Regions from separate parts of the Streptosporangium amethystogenes subsp. fukuiense genome, predicted to be linked through region 1. Evidence: predicted binding sites of a transcription regulator. Region 1 holds the regulator's gene; the other holds the start of a gene.
The links. The regulator HrcA, encoded in region 1, represses chaperone genes, less so after heat shock. The targets are predictions, from matches to a motif close to TTGGCACTCTCNNNNNGAGAGTGCCAA.
Positions count from the first base shown of each region.

Region 1 (7,087 bases):
TGCCCGGCCTCGGCCCCCTGCTTGGCGGCCACCTGCGGGCAGAGCACCACGTCACCGAGGAGCGCCGGGTCGGTGGGTGAGTCACCCTCCTGCCGCGCCCCCGCGCCCGGACCCGGCCGCAGCTCGTCCATCGGGAAGGCGAGCACGTCCGTGGGACCCGGCTCCCCCATCCACCGTTCGTGCAGAACCGACATGGTCTCCTCGTCGACGACCAGGATCGACAGCTCGGCGAGCGGGTTGATGCCCATCCGCTCCAGCACATGCCCGGCCAGCGAGACGATGAGTCCCTCGTCGATCTCGACACCGGACTCGTTGTTGACCTCGACGCTCACAGCTCCCCCCCTGTCTCCCACGTGCCGAGCGACCCGGCCCGCGCCCCGCGCCGGAGTCGTCCCGCGCTCATGTCCTCTCCCGGGGACGTTGCTTGACCATGCCCTTGATCTGCTGCGGCGCGCTCTGGCGCTGCGTCTCGTCATAGCGCCCGTACGCGTCCACGATGTCGCCCACCAGCTTGTGGCGCACCACGTCGGCGCTGGTCAGACGGCTGAAGTGGATGTCAGAGATGCCTTCGAGGATGTCCTGGACGACCCGCAGACCGCTCTGCGTGCCGTTCGGCAGGTCGACCTGGGTGACGTCACCGGTGACGACGATCTTCGAGTTGAACCCCAGCCGCGTCAGGAACATCTTCATCTGCTCCGGCGAGGTGTTCTGCGCCTCGTCCAGGATGATGTAGGCGTCGTTGAGGGTGCGGCCCCGCATGTAGGCGAGAGGGGCCACCTCGATCGTGCCCGCGGCCATCAGCCGGGGGATCGACTCAGGATCGAGCATGTCGTGCAGCGCGTCGTAGAGCGGGCGCAGGTAAGGATCGATCTTCTCGTAGAGCGTGCCCGGCAGGAAGCCCAGCCGCTCGCCCGCCTCGACCGCGGGGCGGGTGAGGATGATCCGGTTGACCTTCTTCTCCTGGAGGGCCTTCACGGCCTTCGCCATCGCGAGGTAGGTCTTGCCCGTGCCGGCCGGGCCGATGCCGAAGACGACGGTGAACTTGTCGATCGCGTCGACGTACCGCTTCTGGTTCACGGTCTTCGGGCGGATGGTCCGGCCCCGCGAGGAGATGATGTCCAGCGAGAGCACCTCGGCGGGACGATCGGAGGTCATCCGCAACATGGCGATGCTGCGCTCGACCGCGTCGACCGTGAGCTGCGCGCCTCCGCGGACGAGTTCGGACATCTCCTCGAAGAGTCGCACCACGGTGCTGCTCTCCTCCGGGCTGCCGGTGACGGTGATCTCGTTGCCCCGGACGTGGATGTCGGCGCGGAAGGCGCCCTCGATGACGCGCAACAGCTCATCGCGCGAGCCCAGCAGGCTGACCATCGACTGATCGTCCGGAATCACCACCTTCGCCTGAGTCCGGCTGGAACCCCTGGATCTCGGCGACGTTCTGCTGGAATCGTTTGTCTCGGACATGAGCTGGCCTTACGGCCTGTTCGCCTCCAGATATAGGCGTGGAACTTCAACGCCATCGTATCCGTGATCGCCAGGATCGCGCTTGCCGGTTTTCAGCCGGGCGGCCACTTCAGGCCCCGCCCTCCGATCACGTGTCCGTGCACGTGGAAGACGGTCTGACCGGCCTCGGGTCCGGTGTTGAACACCAGCCGGTAACCCGATTCCGCGACTCCCTCCTGACTGGCGACCGCGTGCGCGGCCTTGAGCACCTCGTCGGCCAGCCCCTGGTCGGCGGCCGCCAGCGCCGCGGCGTCCCGATGGTGCTCCCTGGGGACCACCAGCACATGGGTCGGCGCCTGGGGGTTGACGTCGCGGAAGGCCAGCGTGCGATCGGTCTCATAGACGATCTCCGCGGGGATCTCCCCGGCCACGATCTTGCAGAACAGGCAGTCGGCTTCACTCACCATGCAGGCACCTTACCGCCGAGGACGTTGCGAATCGGTGATGGTTCCCGCCAGCAAACAAAGATCCGCCCGGATATGGTGGTTGTGCAAAACTTCAACCAAGACAGCCTTTGCGCACAGCACCATACGGCCGCCTGGCGAGGACACGACTGGGTCATGCCCCTTAATGAACCGGAAGAGCGTAAACCCTCTGGGAAGGCCGAGCGTCCCACTGATGTGACCACCGAGACCCTCGTGGCAGACAGATCGCTCGGGGCGGCGCCCGTCGGATGGGATGCCGACATGGCCGTTACCGCGCTCTACAGCGCGCACTATCGGTCTCTTGTCCGTCTCGCCGTACTGCTCGTTCGCGACATGGCGACCGCGGAGGAGGTCGTGCAGGACGCGTTCGTCGCCATCCACGGCGCCTGGCGCCGCCTGCGCGACACCGACAAGGCACTGGCCTACCTGCGGCAGTCGGTCGTGAACCGATCACGTTCGGTGCTTCGGCACCGGGCGGTCGTCGAGAAGTACGCGCCCAAGGGCATGCCCGACGCGCCGAGCGCCGAGAACGGGGCGATCGGCGAGTTCGAGCGGTCCGCCGTCATCGAGGCGCTCCGCGGGCTGCCCGCGCGCCAGCGGGAGGCCCTGGTCCTGCGCTACTACGGAGACCTGTCCGAGGCGCAGATCGCCCACGCGATGGGCATCAGCAAAGGCGCGGTCAAGAGCCACACCGCTCGCGGCATGGCCGCCCTACGAACCTCACTGGAGCAACTGTCATGACCGACTCCCCGGATGAGTACGGCGAGCTGCTCCGCCGTGCGCTCAGCGCGGAGGCGAACTCGGTCGTTCCCTCCCCCGACGGGCTGGAGATAATTCGTGCCCGCATCGAGCGACGCGGGTTCCGCTGGCTGACGTGGTGGCGGACCGGGGCCTCCGTCGCCGGTGCGCTCCTGGTCGCGGCGACCATCGTCATGGTGGTCCCCCAGTTCCGCGAACAGGTGATCCCCCAGGTGAGCACCGGCACGGTCAACTTCACCGAGTCCACTCCCCCTCCGGACGGATCAGCCACCTCAAGGCCCCCGGCTCCGCCCCAACCGTCGTCCGGCCCCGCCCAGCTCCCCGCCGTCGGCAGGTCGGAGGCGGGCAGCCCCACGCTCCCGCCGACGCCCACTCCGTCCAGGAGCACCACGCCCAGCACGAGGCCGACCTCCAGGGCGACCCCGGCACCGTCGACTCACAGGCCGACGCCGACGCCCACCTGCCCCACCCCCCTCGACGACCCGCCGGTCGACCCCAGCGGGATCTCCAAGCAGTGCGAGGAGGCCGAGGCGACCCCCACGCCGACGAAGACGAGACCGTCGGCTCCCTCGGAGAGCCCGTGCTCGGCCGACGAGTGCGGGCCGTCGGATGACGCGTCGCCCCCGATGCCGACGGAGGCGAGCATCCCCGCGCCGACCCCGGTCAGCGGCTAGACCCTCCTGTCCGGCCGACCCCGGCGTGCCGAGGATCGGCCGGACGGCCCCTCCCGAGGAGGAGGAGCCGCGACGTGCCGGCGCCGGCCCGGCAGACGGAGGGCACAGGGCTCAGGGCCGCCGGCCAGGGGTCACCAGCGGCCGCTGCGTGTCTGGAGCACCGCCGCCGCGACGACCCCGGCCGTCGAGGTGCGCAGCACCGTCGGCCCGAGCAGCGCCGGTACCGCCTTGGCCTCGCGGAAAACGGCGATCTCCTCCTGCGACACCCCGCCCTCCGGGCCGACCACCACGACGATGTCGCCGCCCGCCGGGAGCGGCAGACCGGACAGCGGGGAGGCGGCCTCCTCGTGCAGCACGACGCCGAGCGCCGCCGCCGACAGCAGGGCGGCGACCCCGGCGGTGGACGCGAGCCCGGTCACCTCGGGCAGGCGGAAGCGACGTGACTGCTTGCCCGCCTCACGCGCCGTGGAGCGCCAGCGGGCCAGCGCCTTGGCCGCCCGCTCGCCCTTCCACTGGGTGACACACCTGGCCGCGGCCCAGGGAACGATCACGTCCACCCCCGCCTCGGTCATCATCTCCACGGCCAGCTCGCCCCGGTCGCCCTTGGGCAGCCCCTGGACCACGACCAGACGCGGAGACGGCACGGGCACCTCGTGACGGCGCAGTACCTGGACCCGGAGCGAATCCCTGCCCGCCTCGATCACCACGCACTCGGCGACGGAGCCCGCCCCGTCCGTCAGGTCGAGCCGCTCCCCGGCCCGCAGCCGCCGTACGGCCGCCGCGTGGCGCCCTTCGGGGCCGCCGAAGACGAACTCCGGCCTGGCCAGGTCGGCGGGTTCGGCCAGGAAGACCGGAACGGTCATGAGCCGTCGGAGCGGGCCGCCCCGGAACGGCCCCTGCCGCCGCGACGTGCGCGGGGACGGTCCGGGTCAGCGGCCATTGAAGGCGTCCCGCAGCCGGGAGAAGAAACTCTGCTGCCCGGGGGCGAACTTGCCGGGCGGGCGCTCCTCGCCGCGGAGCTTGGCGAGCTCCCTCAGCAGCTCCTCCTGTGTCGCGTCGAGACGGGAGGGGGTCTCCACGTTCACGTGGATCAGCAGATCGCCACGGCCGGTCTCGTTCAGGCGCTGCACACCGCGGCCGTAGAGCGGGATCGTCTGCCCCGACTGCGTACCGGGACGGATGTCCAGCTCCTCGGCTCCGTCGAGCGTCTCCATGGTCAGGATGGTGCCGAGCGCGGCCGCGGTCATCGGGATCTGCACCGTGCAGTGCAGGTCGTCGCCGCGCCGCTCGAAGATCTCGTGGGGGCGCTCGACGATCTCCAGGAACAGGTCGCCGGGCGGGCCGCCGCCTGGACCGATCTCGCCCTCTCCGGCGAGCTGGATGTGAGTGCCGTCCTCCACCCCGGCGGGGATGCGGACCTTGATGGTCCGCCGGGTACGGACCCTGCCGTCACCGGAGCACTCCTGGCAGGGGTTGCGGATGATCGACCCGAAGCCGCCACACTGCGGGCAGGGCCGTGAGGTCATGACCTGACCGAGGAAGGAGCGGGTGACCTGGGATACCTCACCCCGGCCATGACACATGTCACAGGTGTCGGGGTGGGTGCCTGCGGCGGCGCCCGACCCCGTGCAGACCTCGCAGACCACCGCGGTGTCGACGACCAGCTCGCGGGTCGTGCCGAAGCCCGACTCGCGCAGGTCGAGCTCGACCCGGATGGTGGCGTTGCGTCCGCGACGGGCACGCGAGCGGGGTCCACGCCCGCCGCCGCCACCGGCCGCGCCGAAGAAGGCGTCCATGATGTCGCTGAACGGGAAGCCGGCACCGAAGCCACCGGCCCCCGCGCCGCCCGAGGCGAACGGGTCGGCCCCCATGTCGTACATCTGCCGCTTGCTGGAGTCGGACAGGACCTCGTAGGCCTGTGTGATCTCCTTGAAGCGCTCCTGAGTCTCGGGGTCGGGGTTGACGTCAGGATGCAGTTCGCGCGCCAGACGTCGGTACGCCTTCTTGATCTCTTCCGCACTGGCGTCACGGCGCACCCCGAGGGTGCCGTAGTAGTCGCTCTTAGCCACTTTTCGTTGACCTCTTATGATGCAGCCAGGATCTGGCTGACGTAGCGTGCCACCGCGCGCACCGCGCCCATCGTGACCGGGTAGTCCATCCGCGTCGGGCCCAGCACACCTAGCCGGGCCAGTTGCTTGTCCCCAGAACCGTATCCGGCGGCGACGATCGACGTGCCCTGGAGTCCGGTGTAGGGGTTCTCCGAGCCGATCCGCACGGTCAGCGCCGACAGGTCGGAGGTCTCACCGAGCAGTCGCATGAGCACGACCTGCTCTTCCAGTGCCTCCAGCACATCGCGGAGCCCGACCGTGAAGTCGGCTCCCGCGAGGTTGGCGGCCCCGGCAAAAACGATCTTCTCATCGTGCCTGTCCACCAGGGACTCCAGCAGCACGGACAGGATCGTGGCCGCGAGCGGCCGATCCTCGGCGGGCAGCCGCTCCGGCAGGTCGGCGACCTTGTCGGGAACGCTGGTGAGCCCGCACCCGTCAAGGGAGGTGTTGAGCATCGCTCGCAGATGGGCCACCCGCTGCTCGTCCACGACGTCGGGCAGCTCGACCACACGCTGCTCCACCCGGCCGGTGTTGGTGATGAGCACGAACATCAGCCGGCGCTCGCTCAGCGGCACCAGCTCGACGTGCCGGACCGTCGAGTTGGTCAGTGTCGGATACTGCACCACGGCGACCTGCCGGGTGAGCTGGGCAAGCAGCCGCACCGTCCGCATGACGACGTCGTCGATGTCCACCGCACCCGCGAGAAAGCTCTCGATGGCCTTGCGCTCCGCGCTCGACAGGGGTTTCACCTGCGAGAGCCGATCAACGAAGAGCCGGTAGCCCTTGTCCGTGGGCACCCGACCGGCGCTGGTGTGAGGCTGGGCGATGTAGCCCTGCTCCTCCAGCACCGCCATGTCGTTACGGATCGTCGCCGGGGACACTCCCAGACTGTGCCGATCCGCGAGAGCCTTCGAACCCACCGGCTCGTTGGTGGACACGTAGTCCTCGACGATGGCGCGAAGCACGGCGAGCTTCCGGTCGTCGACCAACGTGGTCACCTCCCTGCCTGCGTTCAGATGGGAAACACGAGGTCTGGCACTCTGTGTTCCCGAGTGCCAAGTGTACGGCCCCCGTACGGAAGGCGCGATAAGCAAGAGGTGCGGATGATGACGCCAAGCCATTGGCAAGTCAACTGCTATCGCGTTTCAACCGGTTACCGCCACAATTCGTACATGTCCAATGATTTTGGTTCTTTTCCGGGCGACGCCTCCCGCGGCCCCGGTTACGGCTCCCCCCAGCAGCCGTATGGTCAGCAGCCCCACCAGAACGGTCCCTCCTACGGTTACGCACCTCCCGGCTACGGCGCCCCGCAGAGCCCGCCCCCCAGCGGGAAGATCAAGCCCGGTATCGGATGGATCGTCGGGGTGTGGCTGCTCGCCCTGGTCAGCATCATCGTCGGCATCGGCGGCTTCGCAGGTGGCGTGCTGGGCGCGGTCACCAGCGCGGCGCCGACGAAGACGTTCGCCCCCGGCGAAAACACGACGGTCACGCTCGACCCGGCCGACAAGCCCGCCATCTATGTCTCCACCAGTGGACCCACCAATTTCGAGTGCACGCTGACCGGCGGCACCGGCACGCCCAGCCTGCAGAAGCCGCTCGTCCAGCAGACCGTGTCGGG
Region 1 covers NZ_JBHTEE010000001.1:4,724,277-4,731,363, forward strand. Annotated here, with positions in the region: gene ybeY (rRNA maturation RNase YbeY) at 1-332, opposite strand, end outside; gene ACFQVD_RS20060 (PhoH family protein) at 400-1,464, opposite strand; gene ACFQVD_RS20065 (histidine triad nucleotide-binding protein) at 1,557-1,907, opposite strand; gene ACFQVD_RS20070 (SigE family RNA polymerase sigma factor) at 2,190-2,669, shown strand; gene ACFQVD_RS20075 (hypothetical protein) at 2,666-3,361, shown strand; gene ACFQVD_RS20080 (16S rRNA (uracil(1498)-N(3))-methyltransferase) at 3,493-4,224, opposite strand; gene dnaJ (molecular chaperone DnaJ) at 4,291-5,430, opposite strand; gene hrcA (heat-inducible transcriptional repressor HrcA) at 5,445-6,458, opposite strand; gene ACFQVD_RS20095 (hypothetical protein) at 6,642-7,087, shown strand, end outside.

Region 2 (7,087 bases), 3.2 Mb from region 1:
GACATCGTCGACGCCGAACCTCGCGGCCTGGCCCGCCTGTATGTGGTCCTGACCCGGGCCGTCACCTCACTGACCGTCCTGCACGCCCGGGAGCTTCCCGCCCAGCTCAGCGGGTGACCGTCTGGTCGGCGCGGTACGAACGGCTCCTTGGCCTGTGCATGGGGTTCGCCGCTCTGATCCCGAAAGGATTCCTGCCGACCGGTATGACGCCGATGACCTTGTTGGTCTTGGCGTCGATCACCGACACGCTGTCCGTGTCCAGGTTGGTCACGTAGACGTAGGCGCCGTCAGGGGAGATCGTGATCCCGAAAGGAGCGCCCTCGACCGGGATCCTGACGATGACCTTGTTGGTCTTGGCGTCGATCACCGACACGAGGTTCGGGAGCAGATTGGTCACGTAGACGAGAGCGCTGTCAGCGGAGACCGTGATCCTGGAAGGATTGTTACCGACGGGGATGGTGGCGATGACCTTGTTGGTCCTCGTGCTGATCACCGACACGGTGTCGGAGTCCTGGTTGGCCACATAGACGCGGAGGCGATTGGGGGCGAATCTGATCCCGAACGGGCTGCGGCCGACCGGGATGGTGGCGATGACCCTGTTGGTCACCGTGCTGATCACCGACACGGTGTCGGAGTCCTGGTTGGCCACGTAGACACGGCGATAGGGAATGGCGGTGAGCCTGAACGGGCTGTGGCCGACCGGGATGGTGGCGATGACCCTGTTGGTCACCGTGTCGATCACCGACACGGTGTTCGCCTGCACGTCGGTCACGTAGACACGGGTGCCTCCATAGGAGACGTCGACCCCGACGGGGTGGCCGTTGATGGGAACGGTGGCAGTGACCTTGTTGATCCTCGTGTCGATCACCGACACGTTGTTCGACTGCGCGTTGGTCACGTAGACATGCGCGTTGTCGGGAGCGACCGCCACCCCGATGGGGTTCTCACCGACGGGGATGGTGACGGTGACCTTGTTGGTCGTCGTGTCAATCACCGAAACGGTGTTCGACTGCGAGTTGGTCACGTAGGCGACGTTCTCCGGCGGCGTGGCCGCCGCGGCCGTGGCCGTCGGCGCCACCGGTCCGGCCACGATGACCAGCACCGCCATGGCTGGAAGGACGCGTGACCGCCACCCACCCGCCGGTAACCGGCCAGGTGGTCTCCAGTGGTTATGATCCATCGCTCCCCTCACCTACCGCTGTACCACCAAGAACCCCATCCCTACAGCGGGGACTTCGTTCTACGGCCGCACGGCATCATGTCCCGGAAACGACACGCTGGCTTGAGCCCTTGGTACGCCCGCCCTGTCCATTCATTGCTTGATGGTGCCGAAGTCAGCCAAACGGCATGGATGTGATCACAGCCTCCACTTCTCTGTGTCTCCGGGCCAGCCCGGTTTTCGACTTCCCTCCCCTCGCCCGCGGTTCCGCACGGGCGGCCTCCTGATCGAATACCACAGCTCACGGTCTCTCCTGTGGCGGCCGTCAGGACGACTCCTGCAATGACATACGACGGACGAGACCTCGGGAAACACGCAAAAGAGGCGGCCCCGACATCTCGGGGTCGCCTCTTTTATGCGAAAGCGTTGGACTTAGAAGTCCATGTCGCCGCCGCCGGGCATGGCGGGAGCGGCCGCGGCCTTCTCGGGCTTCTCGGCGATGACGGCCTCGGTGGTGAGGAACAGCGCCGCGATGGACGCCGCGTTCTGCAGAGCGGAACGCGTCACCTTGGCCGGGTCGATGATGCCCGTCTCGAACAGGTTGACGTACTCGCCGGTGGCGGCGTTGAGGCCCTCACCCGGGGGAAGGTTGCGCACCTTCTCCACCACGACGCCGCCCTCGAGGCCGGCGTTGACGGCGATCTGCTTCAGCGGCTCCTCAAGGGCCTTCTTGACGATCGCGGCACCGGTGGCCTCGTCGCCGGAGAGCTCCAGCTTGTCGAACGCCTTGGCGCCGGCCTGCAGCAGGGCCACGCCACCGCCGGGGACGATGCCCTCCTCGACGGCCGCCTTCGCGTTGCGAACGGCGTCCTCGATGCGGTGCTTGCGCTCCTTGAGCTCGACCTCGGTCGCCGCGCCGGCCTTGATGACGGCCACGCCGCCGGCCAGCTTGGCGAGACGCTCCTGGAGCTTCTCGCGGTCGTAGTCGGAGTCGGTGTTGTCGATCTCGGCGCGGATCTGGTTGACCCGGCCGGCGATCTGCTCGGCGTCACCGGCACCGTCGACGATGGTGGTCTCGTCCTTGGTGACGATGACCTGACGGGCACGGCCGAGCTGGTCCAGGGTGGTGGACTCCAGCTTGAGGCCGAGGTCCTCGCTGATGACCTGGGCACCGGTCAGGATGCCGATGTCACCCAGCATGGCCTTGCGACGGTCACCGAAACCGGGCGCCTTGACGGCGACCGAGCGGAACAGACCGCGGATCTTGTTGACGACCAGGGTGGCCAGGGCCTCGCCCTCGACGTCCTCGGCGATGATCAGCAGCGGCTTGCCGGCCTGCACGACCTTGTCGAGAACCGGGAGCAGGTCCTTGTTGGCGGACACCTTGGAGTTGACGACCAGGATGTACGGGTCGTCGAGGACGGCCTCCATACGCTCCGGGTCGGTCACGAAGTACATCGAGGTGAGGCCCTTGTCGAAGCGCATGCCCTCGGTGAGCTCGAGCTCAAGGCCGAAGGTGTTGCTCTCCTCGACGGTGATGACGCCTTCCTTGCCGACCTTGTCCATCGCCTCGGCGATCATCTCGCCGATCTGCGGGTCGCCCGCGGAGATGGATGCGGTGGAGGCGATCTGCGCCTTCGTCTCCACGTCCTTGGCCAGCTTGGACAGCTCCTCCGACACGCGCTCGACGGCGGCCTCGATGCCCTTCTTCAGGGACATCGGGTTGGCGCCGGCGGCGACGTTGCGGAGACCCTCGCGTACGAGAGCCTGAGCGAGCACGGTGGCGGTGGTGGTGCCGTCACCCGCGACGTCGTCGGTCTTCTTGGCGACTTCCTTGACGAGCTCGGCCCCGATCTTCTCCCACGGGTCCTCGAGCTCGATCTCCTTCGCAATGGAGACACCATCGTTGGTGATGGTGGGGGCGCCCCACTTCTTCTCCAGAACGACATTGCGGCCCTTGGGGCCGAGGGTCACCTTGACGGCGTCCGCGAGCTGGTTCATGCCACGCTCGAGACCGCGCCTGGCGTCCTCGTTAAACGCGATCATCTTGGCTGCCATACGGCTAGACCTCCCAGAGACAGGGTGGCTTGCACCGGACCGAGCCGACGCCCGCGACGGCATGCGGGCCCACGACTCCGTTCGGCGGGCCCCATCGCCTCGATCCAGGGTTGGCACTCTCTATGCGTGAGTGCCAACAACGTGTTTAGCACTCTACCTTGCCGAGTGCAAGCCACGACCCCTTGACCTGCGTCGCGCCCGGAGCGGGCTTCCGCTCCGGGCCACGTCAGCGTATGCGCCGCGTCACGCGGGCGTGTGTTCCGCGCAAAGCGAAGGCCCGGCTCGCCGATTGGGGAGGCGAGCCGGGCCTAGGTGGTGTGGATCCGGCGGACTGCGCTGCCGCGGGATCCACCGGCCCCTCCCCGCGGGTTCACGGGACGGCCATGTCAGACCGCCCGGACGGACTCCGCCTGGGGACCCTTCTGCCCCTGGGTGATCTCGAACTCGACTCGCTGGCCCTGCTCGAGTGCACGGTAGCCATCCATCATGATCGCGGAGTAATGGACGAACACATCCTTACCACCGTCTACCGCGATGAAGCCGTAGCCCTTGTCCGCGTTGAACCATTTGACGGTGCCCTGCGCCACTTGCGACTCCTCTTACTGGACTTAAGGACGACGCCCATTCCTCTCGCGAAGTCCTCAATCTCCGGGGCAGACTTCGCCACATCGATCGTCCTCGACCATACCTGTGGGAACCGGTTGGGCAACAGAGTCAAGCACCAAACTAGCTCTTTACAAGAGCATTTAGTACGAGAGCACAGTTTGACTATCACTATTAGTTAGTTAAAGATTACATTATCTTTCCCCACCGCGAATACCGGTTTACGCCACAAAGCATGACACCCGCACGCGGCCGGAGCCGGGCGGGTGTCATGGAGAGGGTGTCGCAAGCGCCCCCCGGGAGGGTGCGACCGGCGCGGTGCGGGGGGTGGGTCTCAGCCCCCGGCGACCGCCGGGATGATGGAGACCTGGACGCCGGAGGGCGTGGCCGTGTCGAGATTGTCGGCGAAGCGGACGTCCTCATCTCCCACATAGACGTTGACAAAACGGCGGATCTTACCCGTTTCATCAAGAATCCGGGCACCGATCCCCGGGAAGTCCGCGTCAAGCTTCTGGAGGACGTCGCGCAGGGTCTCGCCCTCTCCGCTCACCTCGGCAGCACCACCGGTGTAAGTCCGGAGAATCGTCGGAATCCGCACAGAAACGCTCATAATTCAGTACCTTTCACGATTTCTAGGCGATTGCCGCACGGAATGCGTCAAGGGAGGGACGAATCACGGCGGTGGGGCGCGCCTCGGCGGCCACCGCGTCGAGGGTCTTGAGACCGTCGCCGGTGTTGAGAACCACGGTCTCCGCCTCCGGGTCGAGCCTCCCGGCCGCGACCAGCTTGCGGAGCACGCCGACGGTGACACCTCCGGCGGTCTCGGCGAAGATGCCCTCGGTCCTGGCCAGCAGCCGGATCGCGTCGACGATCTCGGGGTCGGTGACGTCCTCGACCGCGCCGCCGGTGCGGCGGGCGATGTCCAGCACGTACGGACCGTCGGCGGGATTGCCGATCGCCAGCGACTTGGCGATCGTGTCCGGCTTCACTGGGCGGATCACGTCGTGGCCCGCCTTGTAGGCGGTGGAGACCGGGGAGCATCCCTCGGCCTGGGCCGCGAAGATCTTGTACGGCCTGTCCTCGACGAGACCGAGCTCGATCAGCTCCTTGAAACCCTTGTCGATCTTCGTGAGCTGGGAGCCCGACGCGACCGGCACGACGATCTGGTCGGGAACGCGCCAGCCGAGCTGCTCGGCGATCTCGTATGCCAGCGTCTTGGAGCCCTCGGCGTAGTACGGCCGGAGGTTGACGTTGACGAAGCCCCACTTCTCGCCCAGTTCGTCGCCGATGAGCTCCGAGCAGAAGCGGTTCACATCGTCGTAGGTGCCCTCGATGCCGATGAGCCTGCCCCCGTACACGGAGGCCATGACGACCTTGGCCTGCTCCAGGTCGGCGGGGATGAACACGCAGGCGTCCAGCCCGGCCCGCGCGGCGGCGGCAGCGGCGGCACCGGCCAGGTTGCCGGTGGAGGAGCAGGAGAGGGTGTGGAAGCCGAAGTTACGGGCCGCCTCGACGGCGATGGCCACCACGCGGTCCTTGAAAGAGTGCGTGGGGTTACCGGAGTCGTCCTTCACGTGCAGCGAGCGCATGCCCAGCTCACGGGCGAGGTTGCCGGCGTTGACGAGCCTGGTCCAGCCGGGCTCCATGTTGGGCTTGGCGGCCACGTCGGCGGGGACGGGCAGCAGCGAGCGGTAACGCCAGATGTTGGCCGGCCCCTCGGCGATCTGCTCCCGGGTCACCCGCCCGAAGTCGTAGGCGATCTCAAGGGGCCCGAAACACTCGATACAGGCGAAGCTCGGGCCGAGGTCGTAGCGGGCACCGCACTCGCGACAGGACAGGGCCACGGCGGGGCCGAAGTGCTGGTTTCGGGTGTCTTCGACACGACCAAGCGAGGCGGTGGTGTTCTCAGTGGTTGCGAGCGCCATGAAGCGAGGCCTTTCCCTCATCTTCGTCTGCGGACCACCCTGGTCACAGACCGGAATTGGCACCTGTCCCGGCTGACCTCGTGTCGATTACGAGTCTTGAACCGGGATGGTTGCCGGGGCTTCGCAGGGCCGATCCCTCCACCCCTCTGGATGAGCAAATATTCAGTTGGAGACCTGACAGGCAGGTCTTAGGCACTCTACATCGCCGTACCGCCACCCCGGCCACTTGTCTCATTATGTGAGACATAGCGTGTTGCCTGCCGGACAGATCACCCTTGTCCGCAGGAGGGGCACCACCGCGGCCGACAGGCACCGGTCGCGGTGGACGTCCCGTGGAACCTCCCGCGCCAGGCCGCGGAAGGCGGGTCAGGGCGCCTTGGCCTTCAGCGTGTAGGGGCTGGAGCCGCTCACCGAGACCACCCGGTAGCGGTAGAAGCCGGGCGGGCCGACGTAGCTGATCCGCTCGTCGGAACCCGCGCCCTCGGAGCCGGCGACGGTGACCCAGCTCGACCGTTGCCACCTTTGGAGGTAGAGGTCGAAGTCGACGCCGTCACCGCCGTCCAGGCAGGCGGAGTGCATGCCGGCGGCGGCGGATCGGTAGTAGCGGCTCGGCTGGGAGACGGACTGAGCGTTGTTCAGCGTGCCGGTGTAGACCTTCGGGTAGCCGGTGCAGACCGTCGGAGCGGGCGGGGCGGTGCCCGGTGGGGTGGTGGCGTCGCCGGTCAGCAGGGTCAGGTCATAGGCGGTGAGGATCTCGTTGATCGGCTGGAAGTAGGTGACGCCACCCGTGGTGCAGTCGCCGGAGCCGCCGGAGGTGACCCCCTGGGCCTGGTCCACCGAGATGAACGAGCCGCCCGAGTCGCCCGGCTCGGCGCAGGCACTGGTACGGGTCAGCCCGTGGATGGTGCCCTGGGGGTAGGTGACGCTGGCGTCGCGCTGCCGGATGAGGCCGCAGTGCCAGTCGGTGGTGGAACCGGACCGGCAGACCGAGGCACCCTCCAGAGCCGGCCTGGAGCCGGCGACGGGCACGGCGCCGCCGATGCCGTTGCTCACCACCGGCCTGGGCGTCCAGCCGGAGTTCACCGCGACCCAGGCATAGTCGTTCTCCGGAAAGGACGACGCCCGGAAGACCCCCTGGGGCACCCGGTTGAAACCGGTGGTGGCATCACCCGCCTTACCGCAGTGACCGGCGCTGACGAAACCCGCCTGGGTCCCGCGCATCACCGAGAAACCGACGGAGCAACGATTCGAACTGCCGATGTAGTAGGCGTCACCGCCCTGCACGTCAGTGAAGAGCCGGGGCCGCTCGGTGGTCGGCACCACCTTCACCACACTTGAGTCG
Region 2 covers NZ_JBHTEE010000001.1:7,910,533-7,917,619, reverse strand. Annotated here, with positions in the region: gene ACFQVD_RS35220 (HelD family protein) at 1-117, shown strand, start outside; gene ACFQVD_RS35215 (YncE family protein) at 107-1,108, opposite strand; gene groL (chaperonin GroEL) at 1,592-3,217, opposite strand; gene ACFQVD_RS35205 (cold-shock protein) at 3,604-3,804, opposite strand; gene ACFQVD_RS35200 (MoaD/ThiS family protein) at 4,155-4,430, opposite strand; gene thrC (threonine synthase) at 4,453-5,745, opposite strand; SAM riboswitch class I at 5,760-5,902, opposite strand; gene ACFQVD_RS35190 (S1 family peptidase) at 6,112-7,087, opposite strand, start outside.
Region 2: the regulator HrcA is predicted to act here: its motif matches at 3,328-3,354, upstream of groL (chaperonin GroEL).